DNA from 3 places in the Desulfitobacterium elongatum genome. Region 3 is predicted to be linked to each of the others. Evidence: a T-box and tRNA genes for the amino acid it is inferred to sense, from the RefSeq annotation. Region 3 holds a T-box; the other regions hold tRNA genes.

Region 1 (6,151 bases), 920 kb from region 3:
TCAGGTACAATGAACTCAAGGGCATCTTCAAGAAATATTTCTTGGCCATGTTTCGCTTCCAAAATTGCTCTCGGTGCATTCCCCTCCCGAAAACCAGGAACGTTATAATTTTTAACATTCTTTTTGTATGATTTTTCAAGGCCTTCTTCAATCTTAGCAGCTTCAATTATAAACTCCAAGTAAGCTTCACTGTTCTCTACTTTTTCTAAGGTTGCGTTCATGAGTTCATACTCCTTTATATAAATTATTGATTTATTGATAAAATTCTTATTAGAAAAATTACATATTATTTCATTAAGAATCTTAGGGCACTTTACAGTCGAGTAAGGACTTCCCCCTAGGACTCTATGCTCTCGAAAATACTCATTACACTCCTACTATTTCGGGGTCTAGAAGAATTACTCCTCCTTTCCCTGCAATTATTTGTCAGTAATGTGAATACATTCAGGTAGAATTGACACGAAATATATTTCAAATCAATAGTAAGGTTTTGGATGGGGTATTCAGTTTACTTACTATATATTTTTTCAACATCCTCCAATCAAAAAACTTCAGGATTGCACTATTTGAACGATAGTAATCTTACTAAGAATAAATAAAAAAAATCTTTCGAAGTGATCTGTATGTATTTTGAAATATAGCAAGAAACATGCCAACACGAGATGCAACCTGAATATCCTGCTACTCCCCACTTCTGCCATTTTCTCTCCTTTCTACACATTCTAAAATCTTTTCTTTTTGAGTTTAATTTTTTCATATTGAGACAAGTAACGATTTTCATATTAATGTTGTTTTAGCCCTGGAGGACTTAACTTCCGTGTTCGAGATACGAAATGATATGGGATATCATTTCGGCCAAGCCGCTGTGCTGGAGAGAGAGACTTCGCGGCGCCACGAAACAGTCCGGTGGACTGTTTCGGCCACACGGCAAACTGTCAAAGGAATACTATCGCCGTGTGAGCCGAACGGGTGGAACCGACCCCAAAGAATCATGCACACTCCCGTCGTTCTTTACGCAGTAAAAAAGCAAAAAGACCATCTAAAATAGACGGTCTTTTTGCACTTACCTGGCAACGACTTACTTTCCCAGGACCCTGCGGTCCAAGTATCATCAGCCCTGGAGGTCTTAACTTCCGTGTTCGGTATGGGAACGGGTGGAACCCCTCCGGAATAATCACCAGATCTTTGAAGTTTCAAGCTCCTTTCGGAACCCTATTCCCTCAAAACTGCACAGATGTAATGTCTTAACTGTAATTAAGATAATTGTCTTCCTCACTTAAGATTGAGCCCAAAGTGAGTGAACCGCTTGTTAGCGTTTGTTAGGTCAAGCCCTCGACCGATTAGTACCCGTCAGCTCCACGCGTCACCGCGCTTCCACACCGGGCCTATCAACCTGATCATCATTCAGGGGTCTTACCAGCTTATGCTGTGGGAAATCTCATCTTGAGGTCGGTTTCGCGCTTAGATGCTTTCAGCGCTTATCCGCTCCGGATATAGCTACCCAGCTGTGCCTCTGGCGAGACAACTGGTACACCAGTGATCCGTCCAACCCGGTCCTCTCGTACTAGGGTCAGATCCTCTCAAATTTCCTGCGCCTGCGACGGATAGGGACCGAACTGTCTCACGACGTTCTGAACCCAGCTCACGTACCGCTTTAATGGGCGAACAGCCCAACCCTTGGGACCTACTACAGCCCCAGGATGCGATGAGCCGACATCGAGGTGCCAAACCTCCCCGTCGATATGGACTCTTGGGGGAGATAAGCCTGTTATCCCCAGGGTAGCTTTTATCCGTTGAGCGATGGCCCTTCCACTCGGTACCACCGGATCACTAAGCCCGACTTTCGTCCCTGCTCGACTTGTTGGTCTCGCAGTCAAGCTCCCTTTTGCCTTTACACTCTACGCGCGATTTCCAACCGCGCTGAGGGAACCTTTGGGCGCCTCCGTTACTCTTTAGGAGGCGACCGCCCCAGTCAAACTGCCCACCTGACACGGTCCTCAACCCCGATTCAGGGGTCTAAGTTAGAACTTCAGTACAAAAAGAGTGGTATCCCACCGGCGACTCCACCAAGGCTGGCGCCCTAGCTTCTCTGTCTCCCACCTATCCTGTACATTTTATACCAAAATCCAATGTCAAGCTACAGTAAAGCTCCATGGGGTCTTTCTGTCCTGTCGCAGGTAACCCGCATCTTCACGGGTATTACAATTTCGCCGAGTCCCTCGTTGAGACAGTGTCCAGATCGTTACGCCTTTCGTGCGGGTCAGAACTTACCTGACAAGGAATTTCGCTACCTTAGGACCGTTATAGTTACGGCCGCCGTTTACTGGGGCTTCAATTCAAAGCTTCGCTTGCGCTAACCTCTCCTCTTAACCTTCCAGCACCGGGCAGGCGTCAGCCCCTATACTTCTCTTTTCAGATTGGCAGGGACCTGTGTTTTTGTTAAACAGTCGCCTGGACCTCTTCTCTGCGGCTCTTCTTTCAAAGAGCACCCCTTCTCCCGAAGTTACGGGGTCATTTTGCCGAGTTCCTTAACGAGGGTTTTCTCGCGCGCCTTAGGATTCTCTCCTTACCTACCTGTGTCGGTTTGCGGTACGGGCACTCTCTTGCTCACTAGAGGCTTTTCTTGACAGCTTGGAGTCGGTTACTTCGCTACTTATTTTCGCTCCCCGTCACCTTTCAGGCTTCTCGCGAGGCGGATTTTCCTGCCTCACACCCTACGGGCTTGGGCGTGCTCAACCAACGGCACGCTTAACCTATCCTTCTGTGTCACCCCATTGCTCAAACGCTTAAGAGTGGTACTGGAATCTCAACCAGTTGTCCATCGCCTACGCTTTACGCCTCGGCTTAGGTCCCGACTTACCCTGGGCGGACGAGCCTTCCCCAGGAATCCTTAGGTTTACGGCGGGTGAGATTCTCACTCACCTTTTCGCATACTCATACCGGCATTCTCACTTCTAAACGCTCCACCATTCCTTACAGAACAACTTCGCTGCATTCAGAACGCTCCCCTACCCCTGTACACTGAGTGTACAAGCCATAGCTTCGGTGATACGCTTGAGCCCCGTTACATTTTCGGCGCAGAACCACTCGACCAGTGAGCTATTACGCACTCTTTAAATGGTGGCTGCTTCTGAGCCAACATCCTGGTTGTCTGTGCAATTCCACATCCTTTTCCACTTAGCGTATACTTTGGGACCTTAGCTGATGGTCTGGGCTGTTTCCCTTTCGACTATGAAGCTTATCCCCCACAGTCTGACTCCCGATCTAAATTATTGGCATTCAGAGTTTGATAAGGTTCGGTAACCCGGTAAGGCCCCTAGCCTATTCAGTGCTTTACCGCCAATAATCATCGATTCGAGGCTAGCCCTAAAGCTATTTCGGGGAGAACCAGCTATCTCCGTGTTCGATTGGCATTTCACCCCTACCCACAGCTCATCCCCTGCCTTTTCAACGACAGTGAGTTCGGGCCTCCAGTAGGTTTTACCCCACCTTCACCCTGTCCATGGGTAGATCACACGGTTTCGGGTCTACAGCATGTAACTTGTCGCCCTGTTCAGACTCGCTTTCGCTCCGGCTCCGGCTTCTCGCCTTAACCTCGCTACATACCGTAACTCGCCGGTTCATTCTACAAAAGGCACGCCATCACACCTCAAGGGTGCTTTGACTGCTTGTAAGCGTACGGTTTCAGGTTCTTTTTCACTCCCCTCCCGGGGTGCTTTTCACCTTTCCCTCACGGTACTAGTTCGCTATCGGTCGCTAAGGAGTATTTAGCCTTGGGAGGTGGTCCTCCCGGTTTCCCACGGGGTTTCTCGTGTCCCGCGGTACTCAGGATACCCTCACAGAATGTCTTCCTTTCGCCTACAGGAGTGTTACCTTCTTTGCTCGATCTTTCCAGATCACTTCGGCTAGAAATCCATTCTTAAAAGAGGGTCCTACAACCCCGATCCCCGAAGGGGTCGGTTTGGGCTCTTCCCGTTTCGCTCGCCGCTACTCAGGGAATCGATTATTCTTTCTCTTCCTCCGGGTACTTAGATGTTTCAGTTCCCCGGGTTGTCTTCGTTAACCTATGGATTCAGTTAACGATATCCAGATATGACTCTGGATGGGTTGCCCCATTCGGGTATCCACGGATCAATGCATGCTTACTGCTCCCCGTGGCGTTTCGCCGCTCGCCGCGCCCTTCTTCGACTCTTAGCGCCTAGGCATCCACCGTACGCCCTTAATAGCTTGACCAAACGTCCCGCCACATTAGGTTCTCAGATGTTTATCCTAATTTACAGTTAATTATTTTCTCTGTGCAGTTTTCAAAGAACATTTTTGCTTAGAGACTTTCATCTCTTAGCGGATTGTTAGTTTAGCATTTTACAACCAAACTTTCAATCTTTAATTTTTGCCAGAGAAACCAGATATAAATGGTGGAGGTAAGCGGGATCGAACCGCTGACCCCCTGCTTGCAAGGCAGGTGCTCTCCCAGCTGAGCTATACCCCCACGTCAGGTCTCTCAAAACTAAACAACAAGTAGTTTGCACTCAAACAGCTCTTTACAGGTTTCCCTGTTTTGCCTCTTCGGCATTTCGAGTCTTTCGACTCATCACCTTTGAACTCTTAATGCTTTCGCATCAGTCTTTCAAAGGATCGACCATAGGATACGCTCACTACTAGAGTGAACCGTTCTCCTTAGAAAGGAGGTGATCCAGCCGCACCTTCCGATACGGCTACCTTGTTACGACTTCACCCCAATCATCGGCCCCACCTTCGACGGCTAGCTCCCTTTCGGGTTACCTCACCGGCTTCGGGTGTTGCAGACTTTCGTGGTGTGACGGGCGGTGTGTACAAGGCCCGGGAACGTATTCACCGCAGTATGCTGACCTGCGATTACTAGCGATTCCGACTTCATGTTCTCGAGTTGCAGAGAACAATCCGAACTGAGACCGGCTTTCTCGGATTCGCTCCACCTCACGGCTTCGCTTCCGTCTGTACCGGCCATTGTATTACGTGTGTAGCCCAAGACATAAGGGGCATGATGATTTGACGTCATCCCCACCTTCCTCCGGTTTGTCACCGGCAGTCTATCTAGAGTGCTCGACCTTACTCGTTAGCAACTAAATATAGGGGTTGCGCTCGTTGCGGGACTTAACCCAACATCTCACGACACGAGCTGACGACAACCATGCACCACCTGTCTCACAGCTCCCCGAAGGGCACTCTCAAGTTTCCTCGAGATTCTGTGGATGTCAAGCCTTGGTAAGGTTCTTCGCGTTGCGTCGAATTAAACCACATAATCCACCGCTTGTGCGGGCCCCCGTCAATTCCTTTGAGTTTCAACCTTGCGGCCGTACTCCCCAGGCGGAGTGCTTATTGTGTTAACTGCGGCACAGAAGGGGTCGATACCCTCTACACCTAGCACTCATCGTTTACGGCGTGGACTACCAGGGTATCTAATCCTGTTTGCTCCCCACGCTTTCGCGCCTCAGCGTCAGTTACAGTCCAGAAAGTCGCCTTCGCCACTGGTGTTCCTCCACATATCTACGCATTTCACCGCTACACGTGGAATTCCACTTTCCTCTCCTGTCCTCAAGATACCCAGTTTCCGATGCACTCCCAGGGTTGAGCCCTAGGTTTTCACACCAGACTTAAATATCCGCCTACGCGCCCTTTACGCCCAATGATTCCGGACAACGCTTGCCCCCTACGTATTACCGCGGCTGCTGGCACGTAGTTAGCCGGGGCTTCCTCCTCAGGTACCGTCATGTACAGGCATTATTCACACCCATACCGTTCGTCCCTGAAGACAGTACTTTACAACCCGAAGGCCTTCGTCGTACACGCGGCGTTGCTCCGTCAGACTTTCGTCCATTGCGGAAGATTCCCCACTGCTGCCTCCCGTAGGAGTCTGGGCCGTGTCTCAGTCCCAGTGTGGCCGTTCACCCTCTCAGGCCGGCTACTGATCGTCGCCTTGGTAGGCCTTTACCCCACCAACTAGCTAATCAGACGCGGGTCCATCCATTATCGGTAGCATGTTCAGAGGCCACCTCTCCTTAAAAGCTGATGCCAGCTCTTAAGCGTATCCGGTATTAGCCCTCGTTTCCAAGGGTTGTCCCGATTTAATGGGTAGGTTACCCACGCGTTACTCACCCGTCCGCCACTAAGA
Region 2 (6,151 bases), 1.0 Mb from region 3:
ATACAAAGGGTGAAAACTTAACCCAGTCGGTTACGATTATGACCAGTAAAGCACTAAACAATAAAAAAGACGCCATATCCCGCTTTTACAAAGCCTATGCCAAAGCCGTGGATGCGATTAATCAAGCGCCCGATCAATATAAGGATTTACTCGTTAAAAACGTGAATATCCCTGAGAATATAGTAGATAGTTATAAAGTTCAGCACTACTCAAAACCCCAGCTCCCTGCTGAAAAGGATGTTAACAGTATTTTTGCTTGGTTAAAAAATAAGAATCTGTTGAAGAATGAAGTCAATTATCAAGGCTTTGTTCAGACTGGATTATATTAAGCAGATAAGATTGTTTCCAAACAAGTTCCTATCAATTAGAGAGAATATTCTCTCGAGAGTTTATAGGGCTAATGTGATGTTAATGGGTATGAAGTAATTAGATAAGTAATTAGTACTTGACTTGGAAAAGTCAACCTGATAGAATTAATTCCGCCACTTCAGTGGAATCATCATACTTTAAGCGGGTGTAGCTCAATGGTAGAGCGCTAGCCTTCCAAGCTAGTTACGTGAGTTCGATTCTCATCACCCGCTCCATTAGTCTCATTATCCAACTAATACACGCTGGCCATTTCTCTATACAACAGAAATAAGCTACTGGAAAAATATAATAGTTGACGGTTAATCTCTGAAATGCTATTATAAGATTCCGCCGCAAGAACGGCCGGCAAATGGTCTTTGAAAACTAAACAACAAGGAACAGCCAATGACTCGTCAAGAGTTAAAGATTTAGATAATTTGAGCAATCAAATTTTCTTCATAAATTTTATGGAGAGTTTGATCCTGGCTCAGGACGAACGCTGGCGGCGTGCCTAACACATGCAAGTCGAACGGTCCAGTGTCTAACACCGAGTATTTTGGAGCTCGTAAGTGGTGCCTTGCGAGAGCGCGAAGAATGAGCGCTCCACGCATTCAATAAGTACCAACACGAAGCAGAGAATACTGGGTGTTAGATGCTGGATAGTGGCGGACGGGTGAGTAACGCGTGGGTAACCTACCCATTAAATCGGGACAACCCTTGGAAACGAGGGCTAATACCGGATACGCTTAAGAGCTGGCATCAGCTTTTAAGGAGAGGTGGCCTCTGAACATGCTACCGATAATGGATGGACCCGCGTCTGATTAGCTAGTTGGTGGGGTAAAGGCCTACCAAGGCGACGATCAGTAGCCGGCCTGAGAGGGTGAACGGCCACACTGGGACTGAGACACGGCCCAGACTCCTACGGGAGGCAGCAGTGGGGAATCTTCCGCAATGGACGAAAGTCTGACGGAGCAACGCCGCGTGTACGACGAAGGCCTTCGGGTTGTAAAGTACTGTCTTCAGGGACGAACGGTGCGGGTGTAAATAATGCCTGTACATGACGGTACCTGAGGAGGAAGCCCCGGCTAACTACGTGCCAGCAGCCGCGGTAATACGTAGGGGGCAAGCGTTGTCCGGAATCATTGGGCGTAAAGGGCGCGTAGGCGGATATTTAAGTCTGGTGTGAAAACCTAGGGCTCAACCCTGGGAGTGCATCGGAAACTGGGTATCTTGAGGACAGGAGAGGAAAGTGGAATTCCACGTGTAGCGGTGAAATGCGTAGATATGTGGAGGAACACCAGTGGCGAAGGCGACTTTCTGGACTGTAACTGACGCTGAGGCGCGAAAGCGTGGGGAGCAAACAGGATTAGATACCCTGGTAGTCCACGCCGTAAACGATGAGTGCTAGGTGTAGAGGGTATCGACCCCTTCTGTGCCGCAGTTAACACAATAAGCACTCCGCCTGGGGAGTACGGCCGCAAGGTTGAAACTCAAAGGAATTGACGGGGGCCCGCACAAGCGGTGGATTATGTGGTTTAATTCGACGCAACGCGAAGAACCTTACCAAGGCTTGACATCCACAGAATCCTGAGGAAACTTAGGAGTGCCCTTCGGGGAGCTGTGAGACAGGTGGTGCATGGTTGTCGTCAGCTCGTGTCGTGAGATGTTGGGTTAAGTCCCGCAACGAGCGCAACCCCTATATTTAGTTGCTAACGAGTAAGGTCGAGCACTCTAGATAGACTGCCGGTGACAAACCGGAGGAAGGTGGGGATGACGTCAAATCATCATGCCCCTTATGTCTTGGGCTACACACGTAATACAATGGCCGGTACAGACGGAAGCGAAGCCGTGAGGTGGAGCGAATCCGAGAAAGCCGGTCTCAGTTCGGATTGTTCTCTGCAACTCGAGAACATGAAGTCGGAATCGCTAGTAATCGCAGGTCAGCATACTGCGGTGAATACGTTCCCGGGCCTTGTACACACCGCCCGTCACACCACGAAAGTCTGCAACACCCGAAGCCGGTGAGGTAACCCGAAAGGGAGCTAGCCGTCGAAGGTGGGGCCGATGATTGGGGTGAAGTCGTAACAAGGTAGCCGTATCGGAAGGTGCGGCTGGATCACCTCCTTTCTAAGGAGAACGGTTCACTCTAGTAGTGAGCGTATCCTATGGTCGATCCTTTGAAGGACTGATGCGAAAGCATTAAGAGTTCAAAGGTGAAGAGTCGCAAGACTCGAAATGCCGAAGAGGCAAAACAGGGAAACCTGTAAAGAGCTGTTTGAGTGCAAACTACTTGTTGTTTAGTTTTGAGAGACCAGACGTTGGGGGTATAGCTCAGCTGGGAGAGCGCTAGAATCGCACTCTAGAGGCCAGCGGTTCGATCCCGCTTACCTCCACCACTCGATTTTTTGAGACTCGGTTTCGTGATTTGAAAGAATCTAGTAATTTGAATCGAGAAAATCGATGGAGAATGGTTTCTAAATATGTTCTTTGAAAACTGCACAGAGAAAAAGAAATTAACTGTAAATTAGGATAAACATCTGAGAACCTAATGTGGCGGGACGTTTGGTCAAGCTACTAAGGGCGTACGGTGGATGCCTAGGCGCTAAGAGTCGAAGAAGGGCGCGGCGAGCGGCGAAACGCCACGGGGAGCAGTAAGCATGCATTGATCCGTGGATACCCGAATGGGGCAACCCATCCAGAGTCATATCTGGATATCGTTAACTGAATCCATAGGTTAACGAAGACAACCCGGGGAACTGAAACATCTAAGTACCCGGAGGAAGAGAAAGAATAATCGATTCCCTGAGTAGCGGCGAGCGAAACGGGAAGAGCCCAAACCGACCCCTTCGGGGATCGGGGTTGTAGGACCCTCTTTTAAGAATGGATTTCTAGCCGAAGTGATCTGGAAAGATCGAGCAAAGAAGGTAACACTCCTGTAGGCGAAAGTTGCACATTCTGTGAGGGTATCCTGAGTACCGCGGGACACGAGAAACCCCGTGGGAAACCGGGAGGACCACCTCCCAAGGCTAAATACTCCTTAGCGACCGATAGCGAACTAGTACCGTGAGGGAAAGGTGAAAAGCACCCCGGGAGGGGAGTGAAAAAGAACCTGAAACCGTACGCTTACAAGCAGTCAAAGCACTATTAAGGTGTGATGGCGTGCCTTTTGTAGAATGAACCGGCGAGTTACGGTATGTAGCGAGGTTAAGGCGAGAAGCCGGAGCCGGAGCGAAAGCGAGTCTGAACAGGGCGACAAGTTACATGCTGTAGACCCGAAACCGTGTGATCTACCCATGGACAGGGTGAAGGTGGGGTAAAACCTACTGGAGGCCCGAACTCACTGTCGTTGAAAAGGCAGGGGATGAGCTGTGGGTAGGGGTGAAATGCCAATCGAACACGGAGATAGCTGGTTCTCCCCGAAATAGCTTTAGGGCTAGCCTCGAATCGATGATTATTGGCGGTAAAGCACTGAATAGGCTAGGGGCCTTACCGGGTTACCGAACCTTATCAAACTCTGAATGCCAATAATTTAGATCGGGAGTCAGACTGTGGGGGATAAGCTTCATAGTCGAAAGGGAAACAGCCCAGACCATCAGCTAAGGTCCCAAAGTATACGCTAAGTGGAAAAGGATGTGGAATTGCACAGACAACCAGGATGTTGGCTCAGAAGCAGCCACCATTTAAAGAGTGCGTAATAGCTCACTGGTCGAGTGGTTCTGCGCCGAAAATGTAACGGGGCTCAAGCGTATCACCGAAGCTATGGCTTGGAATGGAATTATTAAGTCTTTAGATAGAGAACACAAAAGACGTTACTTCAGGAATTTTGCTTCCACAAAGGAAGACAAAAGTTTTAATCAAAGCAAAATTCCCAAATGTCTTTAGGGGCTCAGCGTAAAGTCAATGCTAAGGATTTAATAATTCCATTCCAGGGGTAGGGGAGCGTTCTGAATGCAGCGAAGTTGTTCTGTAAGGAATGGTGGAGCGTTTAGAAGTGAGAATGCCGGTATGAGTATGCGAAAAGGTGAGTGAGAATCTCACCCGCCGTAAACCTAAGGATTCCTGGGGAAGGCTCGTCCGCCCAGGGTAAGTCGGGACCTAAGCCGAGGCGTAAAGCGTAGGCGATGGACAACTGGTTGAGATTCCAGTACCACTCTTAAGCGTTTGAGCAATGGGGTGACACAGAAGGATAGGTTAAGCGTGCCGTTGGTTGAGCACGCCCAAGCCCGTAGGGTGTGAGACAGGTAAATCCGTCTCGCGAGAAGCCTGAAAGGTGATGGGGAGCGAAAATAAGTAGCGAAGTAACCGACTCCAAGCTGTCAAGAAAAGCCTCTAGTGAGCTGATGAGTGCCCGTACCGCAAACCGACACAGGTAGGTAAGGAGAGAATCCTAAGGCGCGCGAGAAAACCCTCGTTAAGGAACTCGGCAAAATGACCCCGTAACTTCGGGAGAAGGGGTGCTCTTTGAAAGAAGAGCCGCAGAGAAGAGGTCCAGGCGACTGTTTAACAAAAACACAGGTCCCTGCCAATCTGAAAAGAGAAGTATAGGGGCTGACGCCTGCCCGGTGCTGGAAGGTTAAGAGGAGAGGTTAGCGCAAGCGAAGCTTTGAATTGAAGCCCCAGTAAACGGCGGCCGTAACTATAACGGTCCTAAGGTAGCGAAATTCCTTGTCAGGTAAGTTCTGACCCGCACGAAAGGCGTAACGATCTGGACACTGTCTCAACGAGGGACTCGGCGAAATTGTAATACCCGTGAAGATGCGGGTTACCTGCGACAGGACAGAAAGACCCCATGGAGCTTTACTGTAGCTTGACATTGGATTTTGGTATAAAATGTACAGGATAGGTGGGAGACAAAGAAGCTAGGGCGCCAGCCTTGGTGGAGTCGCCGGTGGGATACCACTCTTTTTGTACTGAAGTTCTAACTTAGACCCCTGAATCGGGGTTGAGGACCGTGTCAGGTGGGCAGTTTGACTGGGGCGGTCGCCTCCTAAAGAGTAACGGAGGCGCCCAAAGGTTCCCTCAGCGCGGTTGGAAATCGCGCGTAGAGTGTAAAGGCAAAAGGGAGCTTGACTGCGAGACCAACAAGTCGAGCAGGGACGAAAGTCGGGCTTAGTGATCCGGTGGTACCGAGTGGAAGGGCCATCGCTCAACGGATAAAAGCTACCCTGGGGATAACAGGCTTATCTCCCCCAAGAGTCCATATCGACGGGGAGGTTTGGCACCTCGATGTCGGCTCATCGCATCCTGGGGCTGTAGTAGGTCCCAAGGGTTGGGCTGTTCGCCCATTAAAGCGGTACGTGAGCTGGGTTCAGAACGTCGTGAGACAGTTCGGTCCCTATCCGTCGCAGGCGCAGGAAATTTGAGAGGATCTGACCCTAGTACGAGAGGACCGGGTTGGACGGATCACTGGTGTACCAGTTGTCTCGCCAGAGGCACAGCTGGGTAGCTATATCCGGAGCGGATAAGCGCTGAAAGCATCTAAGCGCGAAACCGACCTCAAGATGAGATTTCCCACAGCATAAGCTGGTAAGACCCCTGAATGATGATCAGGTTGATAGGCCCGGTGTGGAAGCGCGGTGACGCGTGGAGCTGACGGGTACTAATCGGTCGAGGGCTTGACCTAACAAACGACACAAGCAGTTCACTCACTTTGGGCTCAACTTGAGTGAGGAAGAGATTATCTTAATTACAGTTAAGGCATTACATCTGTGCAGTTTTGAGGGAATAGGGTTCCGAAAGGAGCTTGAAACTTCAAAGATCTGGTGATTATTCCGGAGGGGTTCCACCCGTTTCCATCTCGAAC
Region 3 (6,151 bases):
GAGATCCAGGTAGCGGTCGTTTTCTGATGACTCGACCGGCTGACGCTTGGAAGGATCAAACCTATATGCTTTATACCCTCACCCAGGAACAGCTCGAACACACCTTGTTTCCACTGGCTGAGTATAAGAAAGATCGTATACGAGAGATGGCAGCAGAACGAGGACTCATTCGGGTCGCCAGAAAGCCCGATAGTCAGGAAATCTGCTTTATTCCCGATGATGATTATGTATCCTTTGTTCGACAGCGTGAAGCAGGACAAGGACGGATTAAACCCGGGAATTTTGTAGATCAGCAGGGCAAGATTCTTGGAAAGCACCAAGGCTTAGTGAATTACACGGTGGGTCAGCGAAAAGGATTGGGTATAACCTTTGGCAAACCCATGTTTGTCATTGGTTTTAATGTTGATCGCAATGAAGTCGTCTTAGGAGAGGCTCCCGAAGTCTATAGTCAGTCCCTTTTGGCGACTGACTTGAACTGGATTGCAATTCCGGAACTTCATGAACCTATAGAGGTTGAAGCAAAGATTCGCTATAAAGCTCCCGCTGCACCTGCAAAGGTCATTCCCCTAGAAAATTCGGAGAGCATTAAAGGAGCGATCGGTCCTGTAGTGCGAGTCGAATTTGAAACCCCACAACGAGCAGTTACACCTGGACAAGCCGTCGTTTTCTATCAAGGTGATCTCGTCGTCGGTGGAGGGAAAATCATCACTGACCCGAGAGGGTAGTATAAACTTCATTTTTCTATGCTTTGAATGCATGAACGCAACCCACTTTGGGCATAGTAGCAAGGAACCATAATAGAAACTAAAGGAGGGGAAAAATGCGACGCACACGAGAAATCGTTGGTTTACCTGTACTGAATTTAAGAAGCGGAGACCAGATTGGATGGGTACAAGATGTGGTCTTCAATAAAGACAGCAGGAAAATCAGCGGAATTCTCTTGGAAAATGCTCACATTTTTCGTTCTTCAAAAGGCATTCCGCGTGATTTTGTTGCTGCTGTAGGTAAAGATGCCTTAACTGTTAGCGACCATGTGGTTCAGGAGATCTCAGGTATCAAATGGTCGGAAAAAGTTGGGAATCAAGTATTTACCCAAGGTGGGGAAGCAAAGGGCACGATTGAAGATGTCTTCCTTGACGATTCTGCTGAGAACGTCATCGGGTTCGAGGTTTCAGATGGTCTGTTTTCTGATCTGATGGAAGGACGGGGCACGATTCTGCAGGAAAATGTAATGGTAGATGGGAAAGACGTCTTAATCGTTGAAGACCAGGTATCCCCCTGGGACCAAGGAAAAGAAGGGGGTTCACTATCATGAATTGTCCGGTCTGTAGTGGACGTGCCATCGGCAAGGTTGGTGTAGGTCAGTTTTACTGTTGGGATTGCTGTGTAGAGTTCACAAGCCAAACAGACAAAGTTGTTATCTATGATTTGGCAGAGGATGGTACTTTGGTTGCCTGGGATGACCCAGCGATCGACGCAGAGCTTACTCAAGCTGCATTGGAGTAAAAGCATAAGGAGGGATACCATGAAGTCAGGACAAATCATTGGGGGTATCGTAGCAGGAAGTATCCTTGGTGCAACAGTCAGTTATATGGCGCGCCCTCGGAACAAAACCATGTCTATGATGCGTAAGGGTTTGAAAATGATTAAACGCTAGTCTCTCTGATATCGAACGTCTAGAATCAAATGAAGCGCGCCAACTGGGCGCGCTTTTGGCATGTCTGAGTTCTCCAGAATAAACTTCTATTGTTTATATAAAGAAAGAAGATCTGAGTAAGCATGGGTATAGATTAGCTGAGTTTGGGGTAACACATCTTAAGGGATGGAAAGGAGGAGAGCATGAAAAAAGAAAGATGGCGCTGGTTCTTTTTAGGGAGTGTTATCTTTTTTGGCCTCATTCTACTGTTATCTGTTCGAAGCATTCTTAGTCCTTTTATCGTCGCGTTTGTCCTCGCTTATTTACTAAGTCCGGTCGTTGAGGGCTTGGTCCATCGAGGATTAGGGCGAAAGGTATCGATCACAGTGGTCTTTTTAGGGATAATACTCACCCTCGGGCTTACGTTATTTTTTATCTTACCAAAGCTCTATATGGAACTCTCTAAGCTCTCCGCCGTTCTCCCAGGGACTGTGCATACCATGGAGCAGTATATCCAAGATTTTCGCTCCAATTTCCGCTCAACTGGACTTCCTAATCAGGTCGTTTCCGTGTTCGATGGTCATCTCGGTAAAGGGGAAGCGTTCTTAGCAGAAAAGCTTCAAGATTTCCTAGAGAAACTTCCTGAGCTTCTAGCCTCCACGACCCTTCTGATCCTTTCTCCGGTTATTGCTATTTACCTCCTCGCTGACTGGAAACGGATTCAAACCGGCTTTTTAAGAATTGTTCCTCAACGTTGGCGTGTGGATTGGCAGAGGTTGATCCAGGATATCAGTCATATCGTCCGCTGTTTCATTCGAGGAAATTTGATTGTTGCGGTTATTGTCGGGATTCTCTGTGGGGTAGGAGTAAAACTTGTAGGGATGGATTATGCCCTTCTCATTGGGGTTCTTTGTGGAGTATTTGATTTGATTCCTTACTTTGGGCCCTTAATCGGGGCAATCCCCTCGATACTCTTAGGGCTCATTCAGTCTCCGATTATGGCAGTAAAAGTCGCTGCGGTCATCCTTGTTGTTCAGCAGATTGAGGGGAATGTCATTTCTCCTAAACTCATGGGAGACAGCGTAGGGCTTCATCCTTTATGGATTGTCTTCGCTTTGCTTGCGGGGGGAGAGCTTTTCGGTTTCTGGGGGATGCTTCTTTCTGTCCCGTTTGCAGCTGTCCTTCGAGTGATTATTCGCCACATCTACTTTTGGCTTGTTTCACCTGAAGTTAAAAGAGAAAGTTGACAAGTTCTCAGGCTTTCCGATATACTTATGAGTAAATTTGAGAATTTTACAAACTAATGAAGGAACGAGTAATAGAGAGAACTTTTTAGAGAGGTTCCGTGAGGTGAAAGGAACCAAGTTTCTTTGTATGAAGGCTATTCCTGAGGGCAAGTATGAAAACTTGACGAGGCACGCGTTAAGTGCGATGACAGTATACTGTCGCAAAGCGACCGATTGATCGTTATGATGGATGCGTTGTTAATCGGTAAGCAGGGTGGTACCACGGTGAAGATCCCGTCCCTGATTCAGGGGCGGGTTTTATCTATTTTTACGCAAAAACTTTAATAGAGTAGAAGCTCCATTGAAGTAAGTTTTCTACATAGGGAGGAAATAACGTGTATACGGGAAATCAGCTTAGAGAAATGTTTCTTCAATTCTTCGAGTCCAAAGGGCACAAAATTTTACCGAGTGCCTCACTCATTCCAAAGGATGATCCCACCTTACTTTTAACGGTCGCCGGGATGGTACCCTTTAAACCGTATTTCATGCGCAAAGTAGAACCCCCTTTCCCAAGAGCGACCACTTCTCAGAAGTGCGTACGTACCCCTGACTTAGAGGTCGTCGGAAAAACGGCACGCCACCATACCTTCTTTGAGATGTTAGGAAACTTCTCCTTCGGAGATTACTTCAAGGCAGAAGTCATTCCCTGGGCTTGGGAGTTTGTCACTGAAGTTTTAAAAATCCCAACCGAGCAGCTTTGGATCACCGTCCATCCAGAAGACGAGGAAGCAAGGCAACTTTGGATCGAAAAAAATGGAGTGGCTCCGGAGCGGATTCTCAACGATCCTGAAAACTTATGGGCGGCTGGCCCTGTCGGACCGTGCGGCTATTGCTCAGAAATCTATGTCGACTTAGGCGAGAGCCGGGGCTGTGGCAAGCCCGAGTGTGCACTCGGCTGCGATTGTGACCGATTCTTAGAAATCTGGAATCTCGTCTTCATGCAATACAATCGGGATGAATCGGGAATGCTTACCCCATTACCTAAGCAGAATATTGATACTGGGATGGGACTTGAGCGGATCGCTTCCGTGATGCAAGGCGTAGCTTCTAACTTTGATACGGACTTATTCCTACCGATCATTAATAAAGTAGCAGAACTTTCTGGGGTAACGTATCATGAAAATCCGAAGAATGATATTGCTATGAAAGTCGTCGCTGATCATACTCGAGCTGTTTCCTTCATGCTATCCGATGGAATCCGCCCAGGAAGTGAGGGACGTGGCTACGTACTACGCCGGATTTTACGCCGTGCTATTCGTTATGCCCGCTTACTTGGAATCGACAAGCCTTTCCTCGAGCAGATTTTCCTTATTATCCAACGCGATTACGCGCACCACTATCCTGAGCTTAAGGAAAATGAAAACTTCATCCTCAATCATCTGCGTCTAGAGGAGAAGAATTTCCAAGCGACTTTGGAGCAAGGCACACAAATCCTTCAAGAAAAAGTGAAATCTCTGAAAGAGGCGGGAGAAACGATTCTCGGTGGGACAGATGCCTTCTATCTCTATGAAACCTATGGCTTCCCGGTAGAATTGACGGAAGAAATGCTCCTAGAACAGGAGATGACGGTGGATATGGAGGGTTTCACGGCCGCTTCGGAAGAACATCGTCGTCTAGCGAAGGAGCAATCTCAGCAGATGAAAGCGGTTCAAGAAAGCACGGCTATTTCTGAAAAGGCTAAGGCTTTAGGAGCGACGCCTTTCCTCGGCTATGAAGCTCTCCATGCCAATACCCGAATTGAAGCACTCTTCCGCGATGGAGAAGTAGCCTCAGATGCTGGAGAAGGGGATGAAGTCCTTTGTTTCCTCACTGAAACTCCTTTCTATGCTGAGAGCGGAGGTCAAGTTGCTGATAGCGGGATAATTCGGACGACACGTGCCGAAGCGAAGCTTCTCGAAGTGAAAAAGGGTGTCACTGGAACCATCTATCATCGGGTTTTAGTTACCCAAGGGGTGTTGAATGCCGGCGATGCAGTAGAGGCAATCGTCGATGGAAATGCTCGTCAAGCTACCGCCCGTCATCATAGTGCGACCCATCTTCTCCAAGCAGCCCTTCGTTCTGTCCTAGGGGAACATGTACAGCAAGCGGGATCACTTGTCACTCCAGAGCGTCTACGCTTTGACTTCACTCACTTCTCTGCGATGAGTACAGAGGAACTTCAGAAGGTCGAAGACCGCCTGAATGAGGCTGTTCTTGCGAATATGCCCGTTTCCTCCGTAGAAATGAGCCTGGAAACTGCCAAAGCGAGTGGTGCTACGGCACTCTTCGGTGAAAAATATGGAGATTCCGTCCGAGTCGTTTCTATGGGGGATTACTCCAAAGAACTTTGTGGTGGAACCCATATCCACGCGACGGGGGATATTGGTCTTGTAAAGATCCTCTCTGAGGGAGGAATTGGTGCAGGCTTAAGACGGATCGAAGCTGTCGCTGGGACGGAGGCTCTAGCCTATACCCGTTCCTTGAATGATCAGCTGCTTGATTTAGCACAGCTCTTAAAAGCACAACCGGCGGACCTTTCCAAACGCGTCCAAGGTATGCTCGCACAGGTGAAGGATCTGGAGAGAGAAGTTCAACAATTGAGTGCAAAATTTGCTAAATCTGAGGTAGAGACCCTTCTGCAACAGGTAAAAGAAGTTGAAGGAGTGCCCGTACTCGCTGCCCAAGTCCATGTACAGGATATGGATTCCCTACGCAATATGGCGGATCTCTTAAAGGATAAGTTAAAGACCGGAGTTCTCGTCCTAGGGGCTGCCGCTGAAGGAAAAGTAAATTGGGTAACGGTTGTGGCACCTACAGGTTTAAGTGGGCTCCATGCGGGGCAGATTATTAAAGAAGTAGCCAAGATCACAGGTGGTGGAGGCGGTGGTCGTCCAGATATGGCTCAGGCCGGGGGAAAAGACCCTGCAAAACTGGGTGAAGCACTTGACCACGTTCCAGCCATTCTTAAAACATTTTTACAAAAATAAAGGAAAACCTAATTCAAGCGAGAATATTTCCATAAGAAAATGTTCTTAGAGAATTGTAGCAGGGACTGTAAAAGGGGGAACGCGAATGGACCGTTTAGAGCACACTATGATGTTTAAATCTCAGGGGGGAGAGGCTTCGCCCCAAGATATTTTGCAACAAGTGTATGCGGCTTTACAGGAAAAAGGATATGATCCCATCAATCAACTTGTCGGGTATCTCATGTCCGGTGATCCTGTCTATATCACAAGCCATAATCAAGCGC

Evidence for each region. The T-box of region 3 lies ahead of alaS (alanine--tRNA ligase). A T-box ahead of a tRNA ligase gene usually reads a tRNA of that ligase, here a tRNA-Ala.
Region 1: it encodes a tRNA-Ala, which carries the amino acid that the T-box ahead of alaS (alanine--tRNA ligase) is inferred to sense. The anticodon was not compared.
Region 2: it encodes a tRNA-Ala, which carries the amino acid that the T-box ahead of alaS (alanine--tRNA ligase) is inferred to sense. The anticodon was not compared.

The regions. Positions count from the first base shown of each region.
Region 1 covers NZ_AP038772.1:2,502,469-2,508,619, forward strand. The annotation lists gene tig (trigger factor) at 1-221, opposite strand, end outside; rRNA gene rrf (5S ribosomal RNA) at 1,066-1,182, opposite strand; rRNA gene ACZ42W_RS11720 (23S ribosomal RNA) at 1,321-4,233, opposite strand; tRNA gene ACZ42W_RS11725 (tRNA-Ala) at 4,414-4,489, opposite strand; rRNA gene ACZ42W_RS11730 (16S ribosomal RNA) at 4,682-6,151, opposite strand, start outside.
Region 2 covers NZ_AP038772.1:2,615,347-2,621,497, reverse strand. The annotation lists gene ACZ42W_RS12280 (ABC transporter substrate-binding protein) at 1-329, shown strand, start outside; tRNA gene ACZ42W_RS12275 (tRNA-Gly) at 511-584, shown strand; rRNA gene ACZ42W_RS12270 (16S ribosomal RNA) at 813-2,475, shown strand; tRNA gene ACZ42W_RS12265 (tRNA-Ala) at 2,669-2,744, shown strand; rRNA gene ACZ42W_RS12260 (23S ribosomal RNA) at 2,913-5,971, shown strand; rRNA gene rrf (5S ribosomal RNA) at 6,107-6,151, shown strand, end outside.
Region 3 covers NZ_AP038772.1:1,586,959-1,593,109, forward strand. The annotation lists gene mnmA (tRNA 2-thiouridine(34) synthase MnmA) at 1-725, shown strand, start outside; gene ACZ42W_RS07375 (PRC-barrel domain-containing protein) at 821-1,315, shown strand; gene ACZ42W_RS07380 (hypothetical protein) at 1,312-1,506, shown strand; gene ACZ42W_RS07385 (hypothetical protein) at 1,526-1,657, shown strand; gene ACZ42W_RS07390 (AI-2E family transporter) at 1,840-2,883, shown strand; T-box leader at 2,931-3,167, shown strand; gene alaS (alanine--tRNA ligase) at 3,258-5,888, shown strand; gene ACZ42W_RS07400 (IreB family regulatory phosphoprotein) at 5,974-6,151, shown strand, end outside.